2 regions of the Kytococcus schroeteri genome follow, and region 1 is predicted to be linked to the other one. Evidence: riboswitches for the same ligand, from Rfam matches in the RefSeq annotation. Region 1 holds a riboswitch; the other holds the start of a gene.

The links. Region 1 has a riboswitch for cobalamin ahead of ACFFHC_RS04870 (FecCD family ABC transporter permease). Riboswitches for the same ligand answer to the same signal wherever they lie in the genome.
Region 2: another riboswitch for cobalamin. It lies ahead of ACFFHC_RS10965 (ribonucleoside-diphosphate reductase subunit alpha); the one in region 1 lies ahead of ACFFHC_RS04870 (FecCD family ABC transporter permease).

What each region holds. Positions count from the first base shown of each region.
Region 1 is NZ_JBHLVH010000011.1:42,887-50,367, reverse strand. It holds gene ACFFHC_RS04880 (ABC transporter substrate-binding protein) at 1-322, opposite strand, end outside; gene ACFFHC_RS04875 (ABC transporter ATP-binding protein) at 319-1,110, opposite strand; gene ACFFHC_RS04870 (FecCD family ABC transporter permease) at 1,110-2,114, opposite strand; cobalamin riboswitch at 2,203-2,381, opposite strand; gene ACFFHC_RS04865 (VOC family protein) at 2,475-2,858, opposite strand; gene ACFFHC_RS04860 (YceI family protein) at 2,975-3,520, opposite strand; gene ACFFHC_RS04855 (aspartate kinase) at 3,605-4,957, opposite strand; gene ACFFHC_RS04850 (SDR family oxidoreductase) at 4,999-5,823, opposite strand; gene ACFFHC_RS04845 (metallophosphoesterase) at 5,894-6,853, opposite strand; gene ACFFHC_RS04840 (GatB/YqeY domain-containing protein) at 6,976-7,428, shown strand.
Region 2 is NZ_JBHLVH010000027.1:158,673-166,153, forward strand. It holds gene ACFFHC_RS10960 (ribonucleotide-diphosphate reductase subunit beta) at 1-1,013, opposite strand, end outside; gene ACFFHC_RS10965 (ribonucleoside-diphosphate reductase subunit alpha) at 1,137-3,737, opposite strand; cobalamin riboswitch at 3,900-4,065, opposite strand; gene ACFFHC_RS10970 (ABC transporter permease family protein) at 4,520-6,469, opposite strand; gene ACFFHC_RS10975 (ABC transporter ATP-binding protein) at 6,622-7,281, opposite strand; gene ACFFHC_RS10980 (hypothetical protein) at 7,349-7,481, opposite strand, start outside.

The DNA of each region.
Region 1 (7,481 bases):
GCTCCTTGAGCCCGGCGACCTCCTCCGCCCCGTAGACCTCCTCGAGGACCGCCTTGTCCTTCTCCAGGCCGGTCACCGCCACGATCTGGTCGGCCGCCCCGACCGCCAGGGTGGTGGCGATCATGTTGGAGTCGTTGACGAGCATGCGTTGGACCGGGGACGGGAAGGTGACCTCCTGGCCGCAGTTGGTCACGGTCACCGTCTCGGACGAGGCCGAGGACGCGCCGGCGCCGGAATCCGCGCCGGACGGGCCGGAGCAGCCGGCGGCGCCGAGGCCGATGACGGCGACGAGCGCCGCCGTGGTGAGCGTGCGGGTGGTCATGCTTCCTCCTGGTGGGGCTGCGGGGTCCGGGGCAGGCAGGTGAAGTGCTCGCTGCCGGTCTCCGGGTCGGTGAAGGTGACGAAGCGGACGGAGAACACATCGGCCACGCGCGGGTCGGCGAACACCTCGGCGGGGGTGCCGCTGGTGAGGACGCGGCCGGCATCGAGGACGACCACCTGGTCGCTGTACTGGGCGGCCAGGCCGAGGTCGTGGACGGCCATCACCGTGGTGCGGCCCGACCCGCGGACGAGGGTGAGCAGGTGGTGCTGCTGGGCGACGTCGAGGTGGTTGGTGGGCTCGTCGAGCAGCAGGATCGGTGTCTGCTGCACCAGCCCGCGGGCCAACAGGGCCCGGCGGCTCTCCCCGCCGGAGACGTCGCTGCAGGGCCGGTCGGCCATGCCGGTGAGCCCGACCTGGTCGAGGGCCTCCAGCACGGCCCGGCGCTCGTCGGCATCGCCCATCTCCCACGGCCTGGCCAGCGGGGTGCGGCCCATGGCGATCATCTCCCCGAGCAGCAGGTCCTCCGGCGGCGCCTCGTCCTGGGCGACCAGGGCCAGGCGCCGGGCGCGCTCGCGGGGCCGGATGCGGTCGACCGTCCGGTCGCCGAGCCAGACCTGCCCTGCCGGGGCGGGGCGGATGCCGGCGATGGTGCGCAGCAGGGTGGACTTGCCCGACCCGTTGACGCCGACCAGCGACGTGACGGTGCCGGAGGGCACCTCGAAGGTGACGTCCTGCAGGACCGTGGTCCGCCCGACCGCGGCGCTCAAGCCGTCGGTTCGCAGCCGCATCAGTCGGCTCCGTTGTAGCGGTAGTGGCGGCGACCGACGAGCACGAGGAACACCGGTGCTCCCACGATGCCGGTGACCACCGACAGCGGGATCTCCTGGGGGCGGACGCTGACCCGGGCGGCCATGTCGACCCACACCAGGAAGACGGCGCCGCTCAGGGCGGCCACGGGGACGACGGCCCGATGGCGGGCGCCGACCACCATGCGGACCAGGTGGGGTACGACGAGCCCGACGAACCCGATGCCGCCGGAGACGGCCACGAGCACCCCGACCAGCGCGGCGAGGCCGACGAACAGGGCCACTCGCAGGCCCTTGACCGGGATCCCGAGGGAGGCGGCGAGGTCGGGGCCGGCGGACAGCGCGTCGAGCCAGCGGGAGAAGGCCACCATCACCAGCACGGCGACCACGGTCGTGACCGTGGCGGGCAGCAGCACCTGCCAGCTCGCACCGCTGACGCTTCCCAGCAGCCAGAAGAGCACCGACTGGGCCGCCCTCGGGTCACCGGAACGGAAGACCAGGAAGCTGGAGACGGCGCTGAACGCCGACGACAGCACCACCCCGGTGAGCACGAGCCGCAGCGGCGTCAGGCCGCCCTGCAGCATCGCGACCCCGAACACCAGGGCTGCGGCGGCCAGGGCGCCCAGCAGCGCCCCGCCGGAGAGGGCCCAGACGCCCAGTCCGGACAGGGCGCCGGTGGTGATGACGGCCGTCGCCCCCACCCCGGCGCCCGAGGAGACGCCCAGCAGGTAGGGATCGGCCAGCGGGTTGCGCACCAGGGTCTGCATCCCGGCCCCGGCCACGGCCAGCCCCGCGCCGGCGACGGCGGCGAGCAGGGTGCGCGGGGCGCGCAGGTCCCACACGATGGCGTCCCAGGTCGGGTCGGCGGGCTGGCCACCCAGGTGCGCCTGAACGACGCTCCACACGGTGGCCACGGGCAGGGAGACGGCGCCCACTGCGAGCGAGGCGAGCATGCTGGCCAGCAGCACCAGGGTGAGCAGGACCATCAGGACCGCGGTGGGCGGCCGGGATCGGGCAGCATCAGGCAAGGGAGTGACCCACATCTCTCATCGGGGCCCAAGTCGCGAGGCCCGCGGACGGTGAACAGCGTCGGCAGGTCTTCGGACTCGGGCTCCCACGCGAGGACGCCTTCCCGGCCTGTGGCCAGTGGCACTGTGTCCCCGCGCACAGCCCATACCGCTGCGCGTCAGTCCCGGCCTCTCACCGGGTTCCCTCGCACCCCGACCGGGGTGCAACCGACCGGCACACTCTAGCCCCCGTTCCCCCGCGACGGGCAGGGCATGAGCCGGTGACCGCACCGGACCGGACGGGGTCCGGGCGGCCTGCGCGCCCTCGGCTGGGGACCCTCATTCCCCGGGGGAGCCCTCCCAGCAAAGGCAGAAGGGGTGCCCGGCCGGGTCGGCGTACACGCGGAAGCCGCCGCGGCCGTTGGGGTCCACGTCCTGGGTCTGCAGCAGCGTCGCGCCGAGCTCCAAGGCCTTGGCGTGCGCGGCCTCGAGGTCGGACGGGTAGAGGTCCAGGTGCACCTGTTGCGGCTGCCCGTCGGGCCACTGCGGGGGCACGTGGTCCGGGGCGAGCTGCACGCAGAACTCCCAGTCCCCGTCGATCAGCACGCGGTGCCAGTCGTCGTCCTGGCGTTCCACGGTGCCGTCCAGCAGGCCGGCCCAGAAGGTGGACACGGCCTCGAGGTCGGCGGCGTCCAGCACGATGATTCTGCGCGTCATCTCCATGCCCACCACGCTCCCAGCCGGCCCGTCGCCCCACAAGGCCCGGGCACGCGTGAGGCCCGCCCCGCCGGGGCGGGCCTCACGGCATCGAGTGCGGGGGTGCCGCGGGTGGGATGGGATCAGGCGTTCTTGATGGCCGACACCTCGAACTCCAGCTCCACCTTCTCGGAGACCAGCACGCCACCGGTCTCCAGGGCGGCGTTGAAGGTCAGGCCGAAGTCGCTGCGGTTGATGCTGGTGCGGCCCTCGAAGCCGATGCGCTCGTTGCCGAAGGGGTCGGTGGCGGCGCCCTCGAAGTCGAAGTCGACGGTCACGGGGCGGGTGGTGCCCTTGATGGTGAGGTCGCCGGTGACGCGCAGGGTGTCGGCGTCGGTGGCGGTCACCTGGGTGGAGCGGAAGGTGAGGGTGGGGAACTCGTCGGCGCCGAAGAAGTCCCCGGCCTTGAGGTGCTGGTCGCGGTCGGCGTTGCGGGTGTCGATGCTGGCCACCTGGGCGGTCAGATCGATGGAGGTGTCGGCGAGGTCGGCGCCGGTGGTGGCGGTGCCCTCGAAGTCGTTGAAGCTGCCGCGCACCTTGGTGACCATGGCGTGGCGGGTCACGAAGCCGATGCGCGAGTGGGTCGGGTCGATGGTGTACGTACCGGTGAGCTGCTCGAGCGTGGTCATGGTGACTCCTCCATTGATAGGTGATCTGTCACCAACATAAGCGTGACGCATCACCGTGTCAACTGGTGGTGGTGCGCTCCGCCCTCAGACGGTGGGCTGGTCCCCCTCGAACAGGCCTGCGTGCAGGGCGCGCAGGGCGTCGTCGCGCTCGTCGGCGCGGATGACCACCGAGAGGTTGATCTCGTTGGACCCCTGGCTGATCATCTCGATGTTGGCCACCGGTGCCAGGCTGGCGAACACCCGTGCCGCCAGCCCGCGCGTGGCCCGCAGCCGGTCGCCCACCACGGCCACGATGACGCGGTCGCGCGCCACCTCCACGGTGGCGAACCCGCCGATCTCCCGCACCACCGCATCGAGGTCGACCTCGCCCTCCACGGTCACCGAGACGCTCACCTCGGCGGTGGAGATGAGCCCCACCACCACGCCGTGGCGGCCGAACACGTCGAACAGCCGCTGCATGAACCCGGCGTGCTCCAGCATCCGCGGGGAGGTGATGTTGAGCAGCGTCACCGGCCCCCGCGCCGCGATGGCGGTGGCGGACTGCGTGCCCACCTCGCCGGGGCGGATGGTGGTGAAGTCGCCCTCGGGGCGCTGGGTGTGGCGCACCGTCACCATCGCGCCCGCCTCCATGGCCGGCGCGATGGTGGCCGGGTGGAGCACGTTGGCGCCGAACGCGGCGAGCTCCGCGGCCTCGGCGGCTGACACCTCCGGCACCGAGTGCGCGGCCGGCACGACGCGCGGGTCGCACGTGAGCAGCCCCTCCACGTCGGTCCAGATCTGCACCTCCTCGGCGCCGAGCGCGGCCCCCAGCAGGGAGGCCGAGTAGTCGCTGCCACCGCGGCCCAGCGTGGTGGTGGTGCCGTGCGCGTCGCTGCCGATGAAACCCTGCGTCACCGCCGCGCCGGCCTCCTCCAGGGCCGGAACGGCCCGGCGCTGCACCGAGCGGGCGATGGCCTCGGTGTCCGGGCGGGCCGCGCCGTGGCGCGAGTCGGTGTGCACCAGCTGGCGGGCGTCCAGCAGCGGCACGCCCAGGTGGTCCGAGAGCAGACGGGTGGAGAGGCGCTCGCCGGTGGAGAGGATGGCGTCGCGGCTGCGCGGGGAGAGCTCGGCGAGGATCGCCACCGCCCGCAGCAGGCTGTCCAGGTCGCCGAACAGTGCGTCGAAGGCCGACTCCAGCTCCGGGGAGACGCCGCCCAGCAGCTCGTGCGCGATGGCCTCGTGCGCGCGCCGCACCTGCGCGCTGAGCCCCAGCGCCTCCTCGGTGCGGCCGGCCTCCGCCGCCTCCGCGGCCGCCACGAGCGCGTTGGTGGTCTTGCCCGTGGCCGAGAGCACCACCAGCGGGCGGCGCGGCATCGCGGCGGTCACCAGCTCACCCACCTGGGCGAGGTGCGCGGCATCGGCGACGGAGGAACCGCCGAACTTCATGACGAGGGACATCGGGGCTCCAGGCGGGGCGGTCCGGGCGTACCCGGAGGGGGTCAGGGCAGGAAGATGTCGGGCTGCAGCGTGTCGGGCGAGCCACCGTAGACGCTCAGGTCGGTGACGCCCGCCTCGGCCAGCACCTCGTCGTCCACGAGGAACTGGCCGGTCCGCTCGCGGGCGTCGCGCACCAGCACGGCGTGCGCGGCATCGCCCATGATGCGCGGGTCGCGGGCGCGGGCCATGGCGGCCTCACCGCCCAGCACGTTGCGGATGGCCGCCGTGGCGATGATGGTGCGCGGCCACAGGCTGTTCACCGCGATGCCGGCCTCCCGCAGCTCCTCGGCCAGGCCGAGCGTCACCATGCTCATGCCGTACTTGCTGATGGTGTACGCCGTGTGCGGGCCGAACCACTTCGGGTCCATGGTCAGCGGCGGCGACATGGTGAGCACGTGCGGGTTGTCCGAGCGCTCCAGGTGCTCGATGGCGGCGCTGGTGAGCAGGTAGGTGCCGCGGGTGTTGACCTCCTGCATGAGGTCGTACTTCTTCATGGGCAGCTCGCGGGCCGGCGAGACGTCCACGGCGCTGGCGTTGTTGACCACCACGTCGATGCCCCCGAAGCGCTCCACGGTGGCGGCCACGGCCTCGCGGACGGACTCCTCGGAGCGCACGTCGCCCACCACGGCCAGGGCCTGCCCGCCGGCGGCCTCGATCTGCTCGGCGGCGGTGTGGATGGTGCCCTCCAGCGCCGGGTGGGGCGTGTCGGTCTTGGCCAGCAGCGCCACGTTGGCGCCGCCCTGGGCGGCCCGCAGGGCGATGGCCAGGCCGATGCCGCGGCTCCCGCCGGACATGAGGATGGTGCGGCCGTTCAGGGTTCCGGTCATGGGGGCCTCCGGGGTGAGGTCGGGTCGTCGGGTCGGGGCAGGTGCGTCGTCGGGTCGGGCGGCGTGGGGCTCAGTCCGCGGACGGCGAGGAGGAGCCCCGCGGCACGAGGGTGAGCAGCGTCGCCTCCGGGCGGCAGGCGAACCGGTAGGGCGCCATCGGGGAGTGACCCAGACCCGCCGAGACGTGCATCCACGCGGCGTCGTCCGGGGCGGCCGCCGACGGGCGCGAGCCGGCCCCGGGCCACCAGCGGGAGACGCCCTTGACACGCCCGGGGTCCAGGTCGCAGTTGGTGGTCAGCGCCCCGATGCCGGGCAGGCACACCTGCCCGCCGTGGGTGTGGCCGGCGATCACCAGCCCGGCGCCGTCGGCCACCATCGCGTCCAGCACCCGCTGGTAGGGGGCGTGGGTGACGCCGATGGTGAGGTCCGCGTCGCGGGCGGCCGGCCCGGCCACGCTGGCGTAGTCGTCCAGCTCCAGGTGCGGGTCGTCCACGCCCACGAACTCCAGGCGCACCCCCTCCACCTCGATGCGGTGGCGGCGGTGCGTGAGGTCCACCCAGCCGCGCTCCTCGAAGCCGGCCACGAGCTCCCGCCAGGGCATGTCACGCTGGGTGCGCCCGCCGTAGCGGCTCCGGCCCTGGGTGACGTACTTCAGTGGGTCCACCGGGCGGGGGGAGAAGTAGTCATTGGATCCGCGCACGAACACCCCGGGCGTGGCCAGCAGGTCGTCGAAGGTGGCCATCACCCACGGCACCGCGGCCGTGGACGACATGTTGTCGCCGGTGTTCACCACGAGGTCCGGCTCCAGGGCGGCCAGGTCGTGCACCCACTGCATGCGGCGCCGCTGGCCGGGCACCAGGTGCAGGTCGCTGACGTGCAGCACCCGCAGCGGCAGCGCCCCCTCGGGCAGCACCGGCACCGTGAAGCGGCGCAGGGTGTACAGGTGGCGCTCCACGAAGTGGCCCCAGGCCACGCACGCGGCCCCGGCGCCGGCCACGGCGGCCGCCCCCAGCGCGGCGCCGCGTCCCACCCCGGCGAGCGCCCCGGGGCGGGGTTCGCGGTCGCGCAGGCGGGTCAGCAGGCGTCGGGTGTCCACGGCGCCATCATCGCACCGGGGAGGGTGGCGGCCCCGGCCGGTGGGATGATCTGCCCATGAGCGACCTCAAGCAGCAGATCACCGCCGACCTCACCACTGCCATGAAGGCCCGCGACAAGGTGACCTCCTCCACCCTGCGCATGGTGCGCACCGCCATCCAGAACGCCGAGGTGGCCGGCAGCGAGGCCAAGGAGCTGACCGACGAGGAGGTGCTGGCCGTCATCACCAAGGAGGGCAAGAAGCGCCGCGACGCCATCGCCGAGTACGAGAAGGCCGGCCGCCCGGAGCTGGCCGAGTCCGAGAAGGCCGAGCTCGAGGTCATCGAGGGCTACCTGCCGAAGCAGCTCTCCGACGAGGAGCTCGAGGCGCTGGTGGCCGAGGCCGTCGCCGAGGCCGGCGTCACCGAGACGTCCCAGATGGGTCAGGCCATGAAGGCCGCGCAGGCCAAGGTCGCCGGCCGCGCCGAGGGCGGCCGCGTGGCCGCCGCGGTGAAGAAGCACCTGGGCTGAGCCCCGGCCCGCGACGGGCCACCTCGCGCAGGGAGGGCGGGCACCCCGATGGG
Region 2 (7,481 bases), on a different contig from region 1:
AGCTCCATGAACGCCAACGGGTTCTTGGTGCCGTAGATCTCCGGCATGCCCAGCTGCACGGCGCGGCGGTCGGCCACGTTCTCCAGGTAGGCGCGCATGTCGGCCACCGACAGCCCGGCCACGCCGCCACCCAGCAGGTCCTCGGCGAACTGCGCCTCCGCGTCGACGGCCTCCATGAGCATCTGCCGCACCTGGCCGGCCATCTCCGCATCGAACAGGTCGGGCTCCTCGGTGCGCACGGTCTCCACCACCTCGAAGGCGAAGGCCATGTGCATCGACTCGTCGCGGAACACCCAGTTGGTGCCCGAGGCGAGACCGTTGAGCAGACCCCGGCTGCGCAGGAAGTACACGTAGGCGAACGCGCCGTAGAAGAACAGGCCCTCGATGCAGGTGCCGAAGCAGATGAGGTTCAGCAGGAACTGGCGGCGCTGCTCCTTGGTCTCCAGGCGGTCCAGGTCCTGGATGGAGTCGATCCACCGGAAGCAGAACTCGGCCTTCTTGCGGATGGAGGGGATGTTCTCCACGGCGGCGAAGGCCTCGAAGCGCTCGGCCTCGTCCGGGACGTAGGTGTCGAGCAGGGTCAGGTAGAACTGGATGTGGACGCCCTCCTCGAACAGCTGCCGGCTGAGGTACAGGCGCGCCTCCGGGGAGTTGACGTGCTGGTACAGGTTGAGCACCAGGTTGTTGGCCACGATCGTGTCGCCGGTGGCGAAGAAGGCCACCAGGCGGCTCACGAGGTGGCGCTCGGCGGGGGTCAGCTTGGTGTGCAGGTCCGACAGGTCGCTGTGGAGGTCGATCTCCTCGACCGTCCACGTGTTCTTGATGGCGTCGCGGAACATCTCGTAGAACTGCGGGTAGCGCATCGGCCGCAGGGTGAGCGACATGCCGGGGTCGAGCAGGCGGGAGCCCTGGGCCACGGCGTCGTGCAGGTCGGCCTCCACGTGGTCGGTGTGGGTGGCGGCGGCCTGGTTCTTGGTGACGGTCTGGTTGGTCGGGTCGGTCGGCTGGGTCACGGGAGTCTCCTCATCGATGTTGAGTCGTCGTTCCTCGGGGTGAATCAGCCCTCCGGACCCCGGAGAACGACGACTCAACGTGGGGGGGGGTGGGGTGCGCGGGGGGTGGGGTGCGCGGGTGCCTTACTCGCAGGCCTCACAGGCCTCGGGGTTCTCCAGCGAGCAGGCGAGCGCCTCGGCATCGGTGAAGGTCCGCACCGGCTCCGATGCGGTGAGCCCGCCGACCACGCCCGGCGCACCAGGGGCCGTGGGCTGGCTGGCGCCCGGGGCACCCGTCGCGGCGCCCCAGCTCGCGCCGGCACGCACACCGGACACGGTGGCCTGCTGGATGCGGGTGGCCGGCCGGCTGCGCAGGTAGTACGTGGTCTTCAGCCCGGCCTTCCACGCGTACAGGTACATCGAGCTCAGCTTGCCGATGTGGGGGCTCTCCATGAACAGGTTCAGGCTCTGGCTCTGGTCCACGTACGCCTGGCGGGCCGCGGCCATCTCGATGAGCGCCTTCTGCGGCAGCTCCCACGCGGTGCGGAACAGCCGCCGGGCCTCCTCCGGCAGGTCGGCGATGCCGGCCACCGACCCGTTGTCGGCCTTGAGCTTCTCGCGCACCGTGTCGGTCCACAGACCCAGGGACTTCAGCTCGCCCACCAGCGCGGTGTTCACCTGCATGAACTCCCCCGAGAGCGTCTCGCGCTTGAACAGGTTGCTCACCTGCGGCTCGATGCACTCGTAGCAGCCGGCGATGCTGGCGATCGTCGCCGTGGGCGCGATGGCGATCATCAGCGAGTTGCGCAGGCCGTGCTCGGCGATGCGGGCGCGCACCGCCGCCCACCGCTCGGTCTGCGTGGGGGTCACCCCGTACAGGTCGTGCTGCAGCTGGCCCTTCGCAGCCCGCGTCTCGTCGAAGCTCGGGTGTGCCCCGAGCTGCTCGGCGAGTTCGGCCGAGCGTTCCAGCGCGGAGAGCTGGATCTCCTCGGCGATCCGGGTGCTCAGCTCGCGCGCCTCCGGCGAGTCGAACGGCATCCGCAGGGCGAAGAACACGTCCTGCAAACCCATCGAGCCCAGGCCGATGGGGCGCCAGCGCGGGTTGGACGCCGCCGCCTGCTCGGAGGGGTAGTAGTTGATGTCGATGACGCGGTCCAGGTAGGTGACCGCCAGCCGCACCGTGGCGCGCAGCTTCTCCTCGTCCACGCCGACCGCGCGTGCGGCGGCGTCCTGCGGGCGGGCACCCGTGGTGCCGTCACTCCATCGGAGGTGCTGGGCGAGGTTCACCGACCCCAGGTTGCACACGGCGGTCTCGTCGTTGCTGGTGACCTCGATGATCTCGGTGCACAGGTTGCTCAGGTGCACCACCGGGGCCGGCTGGACGGTGCCGTCGGCGGCCACCCGCGGCGTCTGGTCGTCGCTGGTCTGGTTGCACGCCCGGTTGGAGGCGTCCTTGAAGGTCATCCACCCCTGGCCGGTCTGGGCCAGGGTCCGCATCATGCGTCCGTAGAGGTAGCGCGCCGAGACGGTGCGCACCACGTCACCGCGCTCCTCGGCGGCGCGGTAGGCGGCGTCGAAGGCCGGGCCCCACAGGTCGGGCAGCTCCGGCACGGCATCGGGGTCGATGAGGGACCACTCCCCATCAGCCTCCACACGGCGCATGAACTCGTCGGGGATCCAGTGGGCCAGGTTGAGGTTGTGCGTGCGGCGGGCGTCCTCGCCGGTGTTGTCGCGCAGCTCGAGGAACTCCTCGACGTCCGGGTGCCACGGCTCGAGGTAGATGCACGCCGCACCCTTGCGCCGGCCGCCCTGGTTGACCGCCGCCACCGAGGAGTCCAACGTGCGCAGCCACGGCACGATGCCGTTGGAGTGGCCGTTGGTGCCGCGGATCAGCGCCCCGCGGGAGCGGATGCGGGAGAAGGCCAGGCCGATGCCGCCGGCGAACTTCGAGAGCTTGGCCACCTGGTGGTAGCGCTCGTAGATGGAGTCGAGGTCGTCGCGCGGGGAGTCGATGAGGTAGCAGCTGGACATCTGCGTGTGGCGGGTGCCGGAGTTGAACAGGGTCGGCGAGCTGGGCAGGTAGGCTAGGGAGGAGAGCAGCTCGTAGAACTCCACCGCCTCCGGCGCGGTGCGCGAGAGCCCGGCGGCCACGCGCATCAGCCAGTACTGGGGCGACTCGATGACCGCCCGCGTGAGGGGGTGGCGCAGCAGGTAGCGGTCGTACACGGTGCGCAGGCCGAAGTAGTCGAAGCGCCAGTCGGCGTGGGCGGCTTGAGCGCGGTGCACGGCATCGTCCAGGAGGCTGGCGTGCTCGGCGACGAAGGCGGCGGTCACGTCGCCGATGAGGCCCTGCTCGTGGCCGGTACGCACGGCCTGGCTGAAGGTGGCGATGCCCTGGCCGCGCACCTCCTTGTCGATGGTGCCGGCCAGCAGCCGTCCGGCCAGGCGGGAGTACTGCGGCTCGGTGGCGGTCATCTCCGCAGCGGTGGCGATGGCGAGCTTGTCCAGTTCGGCGGTGGTGGCGCCGTCGTAGAGGCCGGCGATGGTGCGGGTGGCCACGCGCATGGGGTCTACCTCGGGCAGGCCGTCGGTGCAGCGCTCGATGGCGGTGACGATCTTGGCCAGGTCGACCTCCTCGTGCTCACCGCTGCGCTTGACGACGCGCATCGGGTGGCGGGAGGTGGTGGGGGTGCCGTCCAGGGTGGGCTGGGCGGGGGTGCCGGGGCCGGCGGTGTGGGTGGTCATGCCCTCTCCTCGCGAGCTCGCGCCGCGAGGGGTGGGGGCGTCGGCCGGCCGGGCAGCGGTGGGCGCGCGGCACGGCGGTGCCGGCGCCCGTGTCCGGACGTGCGTCTGCCAGCCGTCCCGCGCGGCTCGACGGACCGGCCGCGGTCGCGGCCGGGCGCTGGCAGGTCTTCGGACTCACGGGCGTCCTCGTCACCGAGGCGTCCGGCAGGTGCCGGACGGGTGCCTACTGGCCGTCGCTTCCCAGGTGCTGGCTGCACCCAGTGCTGTGTGACGGCGGTCGTTCCCGAATACCGCTGCGGGGCAGTCCCGGACTCGCACCGGGTTCCCTCTTGCCTCTCCCTGGGGCTCGGTCGCCGGGCGCCCTGCCGCGCAGTGGTGCTGCGCGGCGGTGGCGTGCTGTGAAGCTGCACGTCCGGGCCGTTGGCCGTGCCGGGGAGAACCAGCACCCGCACCATATACGGGGCCTGTGGCGCGGCGCCACCCCCACATGTTGTGTCCGGCCGGGTTCGGTGGCATGGCGCGGAGAACCGGCGGCGACCCGGGGCCCCGGCGAGGCGGCCTGGGAGGGGTGGCCCGGGCACCTCGAGACGTCCACGAATGGTCATGTCGACTGTCGAGATGACCATGCGTGGCTGTCTCGACGGTGACGCATGACCCTCCCGTGTAACGCTTCGGCCGCCAGGGCGACCACCTCGTCACACGCCCGCGAGCCCAGCAATCACTTCCTCACACACACGCCACCGGCTCACGTCTTCCTGGTGACGCCGTGACCACCGCTGCAGTCAGGCCCTGGCACGGCGTTGCCACACCAGGGTCCCCACGATGACGGCCACGCACACCCCTGCCACCGCCAGTGACACCGCCGTCACGAGCAGGTAGTTCTCGGTGGTGTACTCCGCCGTGCCGCCCACGTAGGCGAAGAGGTAGGCAGCCGCCACACCGATCGGCACCGCCAGGGCCACGGGCAGGAGGGTCGCCACGACCGTGGTGCGCGCCGCCTCATCGGGATGCAGCCCGGCCCGCTCCAGGGCGCGATGCTCCCCGGTGGTCTCGATGGCCCGGTCACCCAGCACGCGCAACATGCCCAACAGGAGCAGGAGTGATGCCGCGAGGACGCCGGTACGCATCCAGTCCGTTCCGGGGTGCTGGAAGTCCGTGTCTGGCCCAAGCTTCTGCATGAGGACCGGCTCGGTGGACCCCTGGAAGAGACGCAGAGCATCGGCCCCGTTCCAGTCCAGCGGACCGCTGACCAGAACGTAGTCGGACGGCGCGTGACGCGTGGGATCCCCGATCAGAACCTCGCTGACCCGGGCAACGGCGCGAGCGCCGTCCGTCCCCACCCCGCCGCACTGCTTGGCCGGCACCTGCGTGCCGAAGAAGTCCTCGGCGGCGGCACAGTCACGGAACACCACGGCCCCGCCGGTGCCCTGGCGGTTCGGCTCCACCCGCCCACCGGCCTGCTCGGCCCTCTCCTGGAGCGTGCCGACGAACCCCTCGGGCGCATCAGCCCAGTAGGCCGTCCAGACCTTCGCCGAGCCGCCTGACTCCGCGAACGCCGGGCCACCGCCCGTTCCTTCATAGAGAGAGACCTCCGAGCCGATGATGAACACCAGGATCCCCACGAAGGCACCCGCGCGGGCCAGCCGTGCCGAGCCACCGCCCAGACGCTTGGCGGCGAGCCAGCGAGTGGGGTTGCCGGAGCGGGCGAACAGCCCGGACACCCATCGAGCGAGCACGGGAAGCCCCAGGGGCAGTCCCGCGATCACCAGCACGGCGCCCACCATCAGCAGCTGCATCGACAGGTCCGCGTTCTTCTGGCCCAGCAACTCTGGCAGGGGGACCGCCAGGCCCAGGCACACGAAGGCGGCGATGAGGGGCAGGATCGCCCAGTCCCCCCATCGCACCCCAGAACGGCGCACCTGGGGCACCACCCTGGCCGTGGTGGCCCAGAGGACGGCCACCCCGACCGTCAGGGGGGTGACCACCGCCGGCATCCACCAACTGCCCCGCGCGGCCGGGAGGAGCACCGCATCGTTGCCGGGCCAGCTGGTCCGCCAGCTCAAGATCAGGAGCCAGGCAAGGGCCCCCGATACGGCTCCGAGCAACGCCAGGACGCCCGTCTCCAACACGACCACCCGGCGGATCGATGCCGCGCTGACTCCCAGCCGCCACAGGCGCTCGGCACGTTCCCGGGTGACCCCACCCACGGCACGCGCCGCTGTCCCCAGCAGGAGAAGTGCTGGTAGAAAAACCAGCGCGAGGACGGACACCGCGCCGGGGACACCGGCCGGCGCATCCAATGTGGTCTCGACGTAGCCCACCCGCGCCTCGCCCGGGCCGTAGCCCGAGATGCGCTTGACGAAGTCCTGGTCCAGCTTCTGACCCTCGGGTGGGCGGGCGATGGCGTAGCCCTCACTGCGTGAGATCAGGAAGTCGTCCCCGATGGTGCCGCCCTCACCCGTGCCCGCGTCACTCGGGCGCAGCCCGAGGTCCTCGGCGGTCAGACCGTGCCGCGCGAGCCCCGGGGAGATGACTGCCTCCCCCGGGGCGGGGAGGCGATCCAGCCCCGGGGGCACCAACGACGGATCGTTCTCATGGCCGGGGTCGGGGCTGATCCACTGGATGGGGATCTGACCCAACCCCTCAGGCAGGATGGGCATGGACTTTCCCCAGTCGGCGACGGCTGTTCCGCCGACGTTCGGCCGTCGCGCATCCAGGTGGTCGTCGACCACCAGCAGGTGTGCGGCCATCATCGCGGTCACCAGGAGGGCGACGGTGGCCACTGCCGCGGAGAAGACGATGCTCACCTGGCGCCAGCGCTGCCGCGGGTTCGCGCTCAACGCGAGGCCGCGGGCGAGTCGCCACGCCGGAGCCCAGCCGCCCCTCATCGGTGATCACGCAGGTCGATGACGGTGTCACAGGCTGCCGCGACAGCCGGGTCGTGCGTGGCGATGAGGGCACCCACCCCCGTGTCGTGAACGCGTTCGCCCAGAAGGCTGATGATGTCGGCCGCCGTGTCCTGGTCGAGGCTGGCCGTGGGCTCGTCCGCCACCAGCAGGACGGCGGACGGCCGCACCAGCGCACGGGCGATGGACACCCGCTGTGCCTGACCACCCGAGATCTGGTCGACCGGCTTGTCCACGTGGTCGGTGAGACCCACTGCAGCCAGTGAGTCAGACGCCATCGAGAGGGCCTTCGAGCGCGGCACACCGTCGAAGAGCAGGGTCACGGCGACGTTCTCCGCCACGCTCAACTCGGGCAGCAGGCCCGCGTCCTGGTACGCCACCCCCATCAGCTCGCGGCGGAGGCGGGCGCGCCGGGAGGGGCGGGCGCGCGACAGGTCGTTCCCGTCCACCGCGACCGATCCGCGCGTGGGCCGCTGCATACCCACCGCACACGCCAGGATGCTGCTCTTGCCGGAACCACTGGGGCCCATGAGCGCGACGGACTGCCCGCGTTCCACGATGAGGGAGAAGTCCTCGATGACGGTTCGGTCATAGGTCACGCCGAGATGCTCGATGGCCAGCGCGGGCTCGTGCTTCATGGTCGCCTTTCTACACAGTGGTGGTGGGTGGGCCGGCCACGCCAGCCCACCCACCATGAGAGTTCTGTCAGTTCTTCCAGACGCGCTTCGGCTCGACCCAGCCACCGCACTGGTCGAAGATCATGAGCCTGCAGGACCGGAACTCCTCAACAGAACTCGTCTGGGTCAGGTGCTCGCACGAACCACCCTTCGAATCGCGC